Regions from separate parts of the Bacteroides zoogleoformans genome, predicted to be linked through region 1. Evidence: riboswitches for the same ligand, from Rfam matches in the RefSeq annotation. Region 1 holds a riboswitch; each other region holds the start of a gene.

Region 1 (3,276 bases):
TGGTCGAAGTACGCACCTCGGAGGTGCCGGTGGTTGTTGAAAGCTTCAACGTGCTTGGCCCTTTTTCGCCCGACGGAGTAAGTATGGTGCACCAATCAGAGTTCGTGGTAGCCGTCCATTTGGCCGCAGCATTGAATGTGACGGACAATATTTCGCCCGGAGTAATTTCTACCGCCTTTCCTTCTTGCCAGCTTTGGCCGGTTATGCCGGGCTGAATGGCGTCGTCATCATCGTGGCACGAACCAAGACCTATTGTTGTCAATGTGAACAGGATGAAAATAAAATAATGTTTCAGTTTCATTTTTCTAAGTTTTTTAATGGCTCCCAAAAATACATATTTAATCGTTAAGTAGAAATGATTCTAAGAAAAACTTATGATTTGGCGAGCGGTTGATTTCAATTTGCTGTCAAAATACCGGCCGGCAGAAACACTATAGCCTTTCTCTTGTCCCGACGCCTTATTTGTTCGATAAACATTCCTGTAGGTTGTCCGGGGCGTAAAAAACATGCCGGTTCGTTTTGTTTTTGCGGAAGTAAAAGTAATTTTGCAAAAGAAATGAGAAAGAGAGACAAAGCGTGTGTGAAAGCAACGCCCGAAGAACCGAAACGCGAGCAGCGCATGGTCTGCCTGATGAGCGAAGAAGAACAGCGGATTGTGGACCGTTATCTGGAAAAGTATAAGATAACGAACAAGTCGCGTTGGCTGCGCGAGACTATCCTCATGTTCATCCATAAAAACATGGAAGAGGATTATCCGACCTTGTTCGGCGAACATGATATGAGGAGGTGAAGGAACCTTTGCCGTATCAAAACCCTGTCGGAGCCGTACCTGCTCCGTATCTATAGGAGCGGAGGTTATGCGGAGGTTATACGGAGTTGATACGGAGTTGATACGGAGGATATACGGAGGTTATACGGAGCTGATACGGAGGATATGCGGAGCAAGAATGAATGAGGACAAACCGATAGAATAAATCAGATATTTTCGTGGACGATACATTTTATATGAAGCAGGCGCTTCTTGAAGCGCAAAAGGCCGGTGAGCGGGGAGAGGTTCCCGTGGGGGCTGTAGTGGTATGCAAGGATCGCATCGTGGCCCGTGCACATAACTTGACGGAAACATTGACCGACGTCACGGCTCATGCCGAGATGCAGGCCATCACTGCCGCTGCCGCGACTCTTGGAGGGAAATACCTGAACGAATGTACGCTTTATGTCACGGTGGAACCTTGTGTGATGTGTGCCGGCGCCATCGCTTGGGCGCAAGTGGGACGCTTGGTGTTTGGCGCCGAAGACGCGAAGCGGGGATATCTGCATTATGCGCCGCAAGCATTGCATCCCAAAACGGCAGTGCTGAAAGGAATACTTGCAGAAGAGTGTGCCGGATTGATGAAAGAGTTCTTTATTGCGAAGCGTCGCTGACTTATGATTTTTTCTTAAAAAAACTTTGCTGTTTTTAAGAAAAAATCATACCTTTATACCGCATTTGGTTCATCGCGTTTGTTGGATTTTGTCCTGCTTGGGACTTTCAATTTCACACAACCGGATGATTAAAAGGGAATCGGGCGTAAATCCCGAACTGTCCTGCAGCTGTAAGTCGCGTTTCCGGGCAAGCACAATGTCACTGAGATTCTTGGGAAGACGTTTGCCACCGGGCGACAAGTCAGAAGACCTGCCTTTGCGTTGTCATTCAAAGCACCCTCGGGATGGGCTAAGATTGAAAAATGTCAAGAAGAATATTCATACGTAGCAAGCGCCTGCTATCGGCGCTTGCATTGTGTACACTCGCAGAGTGTGCCATGGCACAGCGTGTCGGGGGGACGGACAGACCGAGCCGCCTCGACAGTATCCAACATCTATCGGAAGTAGTCATCACCGCCCGGCAGACCGGGCATGCCGTTATCCCCGTACAACAACTCTCGGGCAAGGAGCTTCAACGACTGAGCGTTCACAGCGTGGCCGACGCCATGCGTTACTTCGCAGGTGTACAAATCAAGGACTATGGCGGTATCGGCGGACTGAAAACCGTCAACGTGCGTTCTTTAGGCACCAACCATACGGGAGTTTTCTATGATGGCGTACAACTGGGCAATGCGCAGAACGGTCAGATAGATTTAGGCCGCTTTTCACTCGATAATATGGAGGCTCTGCAACTCTACAACGGGCAAAAGTCCACCATTCTGCAACCCGCCAGAGATTTCGCATCGGCATCGGCCGTCTATCTGCAGACACGCAAGCCCGAATTTGCCGGGAAAGACAAGAAAGATAACCTCAATATTGCACTCAAAGCCGGGTCGTTTGACACCTATAACCCTTCTGTCCTGTGGGAACATAAGCTTTCCGACAACCTCAGCTCCCAGCTCAGCACCGAGTATATGACTACTTCGGGACGCTACCGTTTCCGCTATGCCAAAAAGAACGGATACGATACCACCGAGGTACGCCATAACGGCGATGTGCGTGCTTTTCGTATGGAGACAGCTTTGTTCGGCCGGATTCCCCGCGGCGAGTGGCGTGCCAAGGTTTATTTCTACAACAGCGAACGCGGCTTCCCCGGTGCCGCCGTGCGCGAAGAACCCGGCAAGTTCCGCCATCAAGACCGTCAATGGGACACCTCGGTGTTCGGACAAGGTTCGCTGCGCCGCCAATTCACCGACCGTTATACACTGCTTGCAAATGTCAAAGCGGCTTACGATTACCTGCACTATCTCAGCGACCCGCGGCTGGATGTGACCACGATGTACACCGACAACCATTATCGCCAGACCGAAGCCTACTTCTCGGCCTCGCACCTCTATGATGTATGCGAATGGTGGTCGGTCTCCCTCTCCAACGACATACAGTACAACCATCTTAATGCAGACCTCGTGAACTTTGTCTATCCTACACGGTGGACGTTTCTATCCGCCCTGTCTGCAAGTCTGCATTGGGACAGGCTCTCCGCACAATTCTCGCTGCTCCATACTTATGCCGCCGACCATACCCGCAAGAGCGGCGGGGCGGCCGGCGATAAAAGCAAGCTGACTCCCACCGTGGCATTCAGCTACAAGCCATTCGTCACCTCGACCGACCAACTTGCACTTCGCGCTTTCTACAAACGCATATTCCGCATGCCCACGTTCAACGACCTCTATTATACCTTCATCGGCAACAAGGAATTGAAGCCCGAATACACCACGCAGTACGACGTCGGGCTTACATACGGCAAGTCCCGGCCCGGCCGCATCCTCAAAAGGATAGAGTTGCAAGCCGACGGCTACTACAACGAAGTGGAGG
Region 2 (3,276 bases), 290 kb from region 1:
CCTGCCTTATAAGAGTGTGAAGATTAACTCCAGCAGCGGGCGTTGGGGCAGTTGTTCCATGCGTGGCAACATCAATCTTTCCTATTATTTGGTTCTTCTTCCCAAGCATCTGATAGATTACGTATTGCTTCATGAGTTGGCGCATACCCGCGAAATGAACCACGGCGAACGCTTTTGGGCTTTATTAGACAAGCTGACGGAGGGCAGAGCGGAAGCCTTGCGCATGGAATTGAAGCAATATCGCACGGAGTTTTGAGGTGTGCGTGCCTCCGGCTGTCAGTCCTGCGTCTGCGACAGTTGTTTCACCTCTCCGTTCTCTTTTTCGAACCGGTAGTTGCCTCCCTTCTCGCTCAATTCAAACAAGAAGAGCCGGTCGGTGAGGTTGTCCACAATCATCAGTGCGCTTTGTTCAGCAAAGCGCTTCACTTCCATTTCAAACGGTTCTTCCGTGATTCTCAGCTTTGTCAGCAGGCTGTCGTTGACGAGCAGGGAGAGCGAGTCACCGGCGAACCCTTTGGTCAGTGTGATGGTGTATGTCTCTGCGAAGCTTCGGTTCTCCTCTTTCTTTTGCTGCAACCTCATACTCATGTAAACGAAGATGACGACTACAAAAATCACGGCGAAAGCAAGGATGCCGTTACCTACCATAAACTGCTTGTTGGTGTTCAGACGGTGTGTCATAGTTGGAGTTTGTTTAGAGAATGCTGCAAATGTAGCGAATAAATTCGGATTGACTGCTTTTCAGTGTATAATAGAATGAGGAAAGGGGAGCGGATGTACCGATTGTTTATCATGCCCGAAACCTCTTTCTTCGAGAGAAACGGGGATGCGCTCCATCCCTCGCCAGAAACACTTCTGAGAGGGGTTGACCAAAGTATTATATAGATACCCTAAGTATAGGACTTAGGTAGCCTCGATACGGAACTGATCCTCTTTCTTCTTTTTCGTCTTCTCTTGCCTCTTTCAAGCGCTCTTTTTTTGGTAATATTTTTCGCAGTGAATGCCTTTTCTTTCCGAGAGTGGGAATCTGTACTTTTAAGTAGATTTAATAATGTAATAATTACAATTTGTGCTATCTTTGCCCCACAATGGTTTCGGGCGGATTTTCCCGCCGTCCGGATTAAAAGGGAATCGGGTGGAAATCCCGGACAGTCCCGCTGCTGTGAAGCTCCGCCGAAATTTCCGGCACAACCTGTTGCCACTGCATTCTTGAAAACAGCGTTTGAGATTGCGGGAAGGCGTTGGAAACGAGGAGTCAGTCAGAAGACCTGCCATTCTCGAAAAGCCGGTTCCGCTCGTGGGATTAGGGAACGGTGGCAAACTGTGTACGAGTATTTTTATTCAAATCTAAAAACATCACATGCAGATAGTTAAAAGGAATGGGACTGTGGAGTCCTATAACAGAGAGAAAATAGCCATTGCCATACGCAAAAGTTTTGTTGGCACGGGCAAGGACATTACTGACGAAGCCCTTCATGCCGTAACCGATGAAGTGGAGCAGTTCTTGAACCGGAACGAAGACAAACGTGCGGTGGAGTGCATTCAGGACGAGGTGGAGCGCAGTTTGATGGAACACGGCTTCTATGCCGAGGCCAAAAGCTACATACTTTATCGCTGGCAGCGCACCGAACGGAGGAAAGCCCTCACGCAGATTGTCAATGGAACAAAAGACGAGGCCATAGTCGATGTGCTGAAAGAGATACAAAACGACTTTCCGGGAAGTGAATACAGCCTGAACGTCTTGGCCGAGAAGTTCGCAGGCTTCTGCAAGCCCGACATGGCGGCCGAAGAACGGCTGGCGATGCTCATCAAGGCTGCCGTGGAACTCACCACGCAGGAAGCTCCCGACTGGGAGTTTATCGCCGCCCGGCTGCTCAACTTCCGTATGACGAAAGAACTGAAAGTGCAGACGGAGAAAGCGGATGTCCAATCCTACTACGACAAACTATGCTATCTCACGGACGAGGCTTTGTACGGCAGCTATATACTCAATGCCTATTCGAGGCAAGAGATAGAAATGGCCTTCGGCTTTATCCGTCCCGAACGCGACAAGCTCTTCAACTATTCGGGGCTGGACTTGCTCTATAAGCGATACCTCATCCGCACACGCTCGGCGGAGCTGATGGAGTCGGTGCAGGAAATGTTTCTGGGCATCGCCTTGCATCTGGCCCTGCCCGAAAAGCACGACCGGTTGCAGTGGGTGAAGAAATTCTACGATATGCTGAGCCTGCTGGAAGTGACCATGGCAACGCCCACCCTTTCCAATGCCCGGAAGCCCTACCATCAGCTCTCCAGTTGCTTTATCGATACCGTGCCCGACAGCCTCGAAGGCATATACCGCAGCATCGACAACTTTGCCACCGTAAGCAAGTTCGGCGGCGGCATGGGCATGTACTTCGGCAAGGTGCGCGCCACGGGTGGAAACATCCGGGGCTTCAAAGGCGTGGCCGGAGGTGTCATCCGCTGGATGAAGCTGGTGAACGACACTGCCGTGGCCGTCGACCAATTGGGAATGCGGCAGGGTGCCGTGGCCGTCTACCTCGATGTTTGGCACAAAGACCTGCCCGAATTCTTGCAGCTCCGCACCAACAACGGAGACGACCGCATGAAGGCGCACGACATTTTTCCCGCCGTGTGCTATCCCGACCTCTTCTGGCAGATGGCGAAAGAAGACCTGAACAACCAATGGCACCTGTTCTGCCCCAATGAAATCATGACCGTGAAAGGCTATTGCCTCGAAGATTATTACGGAGAAGAGTGGGAGCGGAGGTATCGGGACTGCGTGAACGACCCGCGCCTATCCCGCCGCAGCATGAGCCTGAAAGACATCGTGAGGCTGATACTCCGTTCCGCCGTGGAGACAGGCACACCCTTTACTTTTAACCGTGATACGGTGAACCGGGCCAACCCCAATCCCCATAAAGGCATCATCTACTGCTCCAACCTCTGCACGGAGATAGCGCAGAACATGTCGGCCATCGAATCCGTCTCTACCGATATCCGGACGACGGATGGCGATACGGTGGTGGTGAAGACGGTCCGCCCCGGCGACTTTGTGGTCTGCAACCTTGCCAGCCTCTCGTTGGGGCACTTGCCTTTGGAGGATGAGGAGCGCATGCAGGAAAAGGTGGCAACCGTGGTCCGGGCATTGGACAACGTCATCGACTTGAACTTCTACCCGTTGCCTTTCGCGCAAATCACGAACCACCGCTACCGCAGCATCGGTCTGGGCGTCAGCGGCTATCACCATGCGCTCGCCCTGCGCGGCATCCGTTG
Region 3 (3,276 bases), 260 kb from region 1:
CATAATCTCGTTGCGCTGGCTCACAATGTAGCCGCCATCCCAGTAATACTTGCGGTAGGCAGTGTCGATGGTCAGGGAATGATCCCGGGTATGAGAGAAGGAGGCGCTCAACTGCATGTCTTTCAGAATGAAATGCCGTTTGCGATAGCGTGCCGCCACGTTCCATGCGTCCGACTTCCTTTCGGCCATTCCATACACCTTACTCTGTACGGAGCCTGTCTGCAATTCCTTGTCTGTCCGGGAATAAGAAGCTGAGACGAAGAGCTCGTCCGCCCATTTTTTTCCGGTTACTCCGGCCTCTATCTGCCCCCACAGCGAGAAGTAGGCATCGTGGAAGCGTTTGGGATTGCCGATGATGAAGTTATCTCCGCTTTCGTCGCGCATCTCTACGTCTTTCATCCGATAGTCGTTCTTCGAATAGTTCACACCTGCGGTAGGCCTGATGATAAGCCCTGTCTTGGGTTCTGCGATTTGCGCGTTGAGGTCGGCGCGGTGGGTGTGGAAAGAGCCGACGCTGTAAGAAGCATCCAGAAAATGTTTCTTTTCCTGCCTCGTAATGATATGAATGGCGCCTCCCAGTGCATCGGCTCCCAGAAATGCCGGAACCACGCCTTTGTATATTTCAATCCTGTCTATGATATTGACCGGCAGATTTGCCAATGAAACGCCGCTTCCTTTGGCATCCAGCGGCATTCCGTCCAGAAAATAGCGGATGGAGTTGCCGGACATCCCGTTGATGGAGAGATCGAAGTCAGAGCCGACCCCGCCTTCCTCTCTGACCTTGATGCCGGTTGTGCGGTTCACCAGATTATTAAGGTTATTCAACGAATTTACCATCGGCTTTACGTCGAGGGCACTGACGGTGAAAGCGCCTTCCTTGATTTTCTGCGTCCGGGTTTTGCCATAGACTTCTACGGCATTCAGCGCCACGGCATTTTCCTGCAATGTGAAATTAAGCTTTTTGTCCTGCCGGATGTCAAGAGACTGCTTCACGGCGTGATAGCCCAAAAAGGAGGCCACGAAGGTGTGTCTGCCCGCAGCCACTTGCAGCGAATATCTGCCGGAGTCATCGGAATACGTCCCATACGTTGTGCCCTCTACGGCAATGGCAGCCTGAGCGATGGGACTTCCGTTCCGGTCGGTGACTTTCCCGGATAGAGTGACTTTATTCTGCGCCGTAATACAGGCAGGCAGCAGCATGATGAATATCAATGACAGATAGGCGGTTATTCTCATTCCGATTCCTTTAGGCATTATAAACTTACTTTCAAAGGAGGCGAAAAAGAACAAAGAGAAAGATTCTCTCATTATAAAATGAAACAGGAAAACCTCGACTCGATGTTTTGTTGCTTTATTCTTCCCGAAAGCGCTAAAACCGTATCGTCTTGGCAGGTCTTCTGACTTATCCCTCTTTGAATGCCTTCCCGTCCTTATCGGCGGACAGTGGCTTGCAGAATACTCAAAGATGTTGAAAGGACTTACAGCAGCGGGTCTGTTCAGGATTTGCACCTGATTCCCTTTTCATCGCGTTTCTCTCCATGGAATGGAGGATGCGAACCAAAACCGGCGGCAAAGATAAGAAAAAAATAAACGTCTTTTTTTTGTATTGCTTACTATTTCCATTATCTTTGCGTTTGAATCGGTTCCGGATGAACGTTTCCGTCATTCGGATTAAAAGGGAATCGGGTGTGAATCCCGGACAGTCCCGCTGCTGTGAAGCTCTGTTGATGTCTTGAAAAGAACCTTTGCCACTGATACTTGCACCGCATGTATCGGGAAGGCTTCAAGATTAGGAGTCAGTCAGAAGACCTGCCATTCATTAAATGCTGCCTTTACTCGTGGGATTAGGAAGACAGTGCAAGGAACAATTGTCAACATTCGGATTTTGAAAGGTATGCCTGCAACCGGGGCATGTCTGCATTTTAGTGCACCGTAGAGTGCGATATACTCAAATGAAATCGAACCCGATATTGAATCAGTCTATGGCTGATGGCAGGGAAAACACGGCAATAGGCCTATATTAATAGCTGTTTCAATGTGTAAAGTGTGTATCCCCGGAGAAGTGATTTCTGTGGGGATACTTTACATTCTTTCTCAAAGCCCGATTATCGATTGTTTTAATATAATAATTTAGAAACTATGGATTTATTAAGAAACCTTTTTGAGGGTTATCCCGATCTTTGGGGAGGTGGAGTGGCTCACTCCGTTCTTATTCTGGCACTCGTCATCGCTTTCGGCATTATGTTGGGAAAGGTGAAGGTGGCGGGCATTTCGTTGGGTGTCACTTGGATATTGTTTGTGGGTATCGTTTTCGGGCACTTCAACTTGAATCTGGACGAACATCTGCTGCACTTCCTGAAGGAGTTCGGACTGATTCTCTTTGTATATTCCATCGGCCTGCAAGTAGGCCCCGGTTTTTTCTCTGCTTTCAAAAAAGGCGGGCTTACGCTGAATATGCTGGCCATGCTGGCTGTTTTCGTCAGCGTACTGATTGCCGTCCTGCTTCATATACTTACAGATATACCCATTACCACAATGGTAGGTATCTTGTCCGGGGCAGTGACGAACACTCCGGGGCTGGGTGCCGCCCAGCAAGCCAACAGTGACTTGAGCGGAGCAGACGCGCCTGAAATAGCTTTGGGCTATGCCGTGGCCTATCCGTTGGGCGTCATCGGCTGCATTCTGTCACTGCTGGCACTGAAGTTTCTGTTCCGTGTAGATGCGGGCAGGGAAGAGAAGGAAGCCGAATGCGGATTGGGGCAGCAGCAGGAGCTGACGGTCAGCCCCGTCTCTGTGGAGATACGCAATGAAGCCATAGAAGGCAAGAAGATAAAAGAGGCGAAGCCGTTGCTGAACCGCGCGTTTGTCATCTCGCGCATACGCCATTGCGGAGGCGACGGAGAAGCGGAGCTGGCAAGTGCCGACACGGTGCTGCATGTAGGAGACGAGATTCTCTTCATTGCCGACCCCAAGGACGTGGAGGCTATCATCGCCTTTCTGGGCAGAAGAATCACGGTGGAGTGGGAGAAGGTGGACAAGAAGCTGATATCCCGCCGTTTTCTTATCACCAAACCCGAGCTGAACGGTAAGTCGCTGGCGCAACTGAAGATACGCAAGAATTTCGGAGCGAGCATCACGCGCGTGAACCGTTCGGGCGTCGATTTGGTGGCGGCCCCGCACCTGCAATTGCAGATGGGTGACCGGGTGACGGTTGTGGGCAGCGAACTTGCGATGGGGCATGCCGAGAAGGTGCTGGGCAACTCGTTGAAGCGGCTG

What was found. Region 1 has a riboswitch for cobalamin ahead of C4H11_RS10010 (TonB-dependent receptor plug domain-containing protein). Riboswitches for the same ligand answer to the same signal wherever they lie in the genome.
Region 2: it holds a riboswitch for cobalamin, as region 1 does, so the genes downstream of both, C4H11_RS08790 (ribonucleoside-diphosphate reductase subunit alpha) here and C4H11_RS10010 (TonB-dependent receptor plug domain-containing protein) in region 1, are expected to answer to the same signal.
Region 3: it holds a riboswitch for cobalamin, as region 1 does, so the genes downstream of both, C4H11_RS11210 (TonB-dependent receptor) here and C4H11_RS10010 (TonB-dependent receptor plug domain-containing protein) in region 1, are expected to answer to the same signal.

The regions. Positions count from the first base shown of each region.
Region 1 covers NZ_CP027231.1:2,422,147-2,425,422, forward strand. The annotation lists gene C4H11_RS09995 (S41 family peptidase) at 1-301, opposite strand, end outside; gene C4H11_RS10000 (hypothetical protein) at 557-790, shown strand; gene C4H11_RS10005 (nucleoside deaminase) at 1,006-1,422, shown strand; cobalamin riboswitch at 1,505-1,694, shown strand; gene C4H11_RS10010 (TonB-dependent receptor plug domain-containing protein) at 1,800-3,276, shown strand, end outside.
Region 2 covers NZ_CP027231.1:2,128,513-2,131,788, forward strand. The annotation lists gene C4H11_RS08780 (YgjP family zinc-dependent metalloprotease) at 1-256, shown strand, start outside; gene C4H11_RS08785 (hypothetical protein) at 277-681, opposite strand; cobalamin riboswitch at 1,073-1,290, shown strand; gene C4H11_RS08790 (ribonucleoside-diphosphate reductase subunit alpha) at 1,361-3,276, shown strand, end outside.
Region 3 covers NZ_CP027231.1:2,681,022-2,684,297, forward strand. The annotation lists gene C4H11_RS11210 (TonB-dependent receptor) at 1-1,236, opposite strand, end outside; cobalamin riboswitch at 1,371-1,577, opposite strand; cobalamin riboswitch at 1,623-1,831, shown strand; gene C4H11_RS11215 (putative transporter) at 2,140-3,276, shown strand, end outside.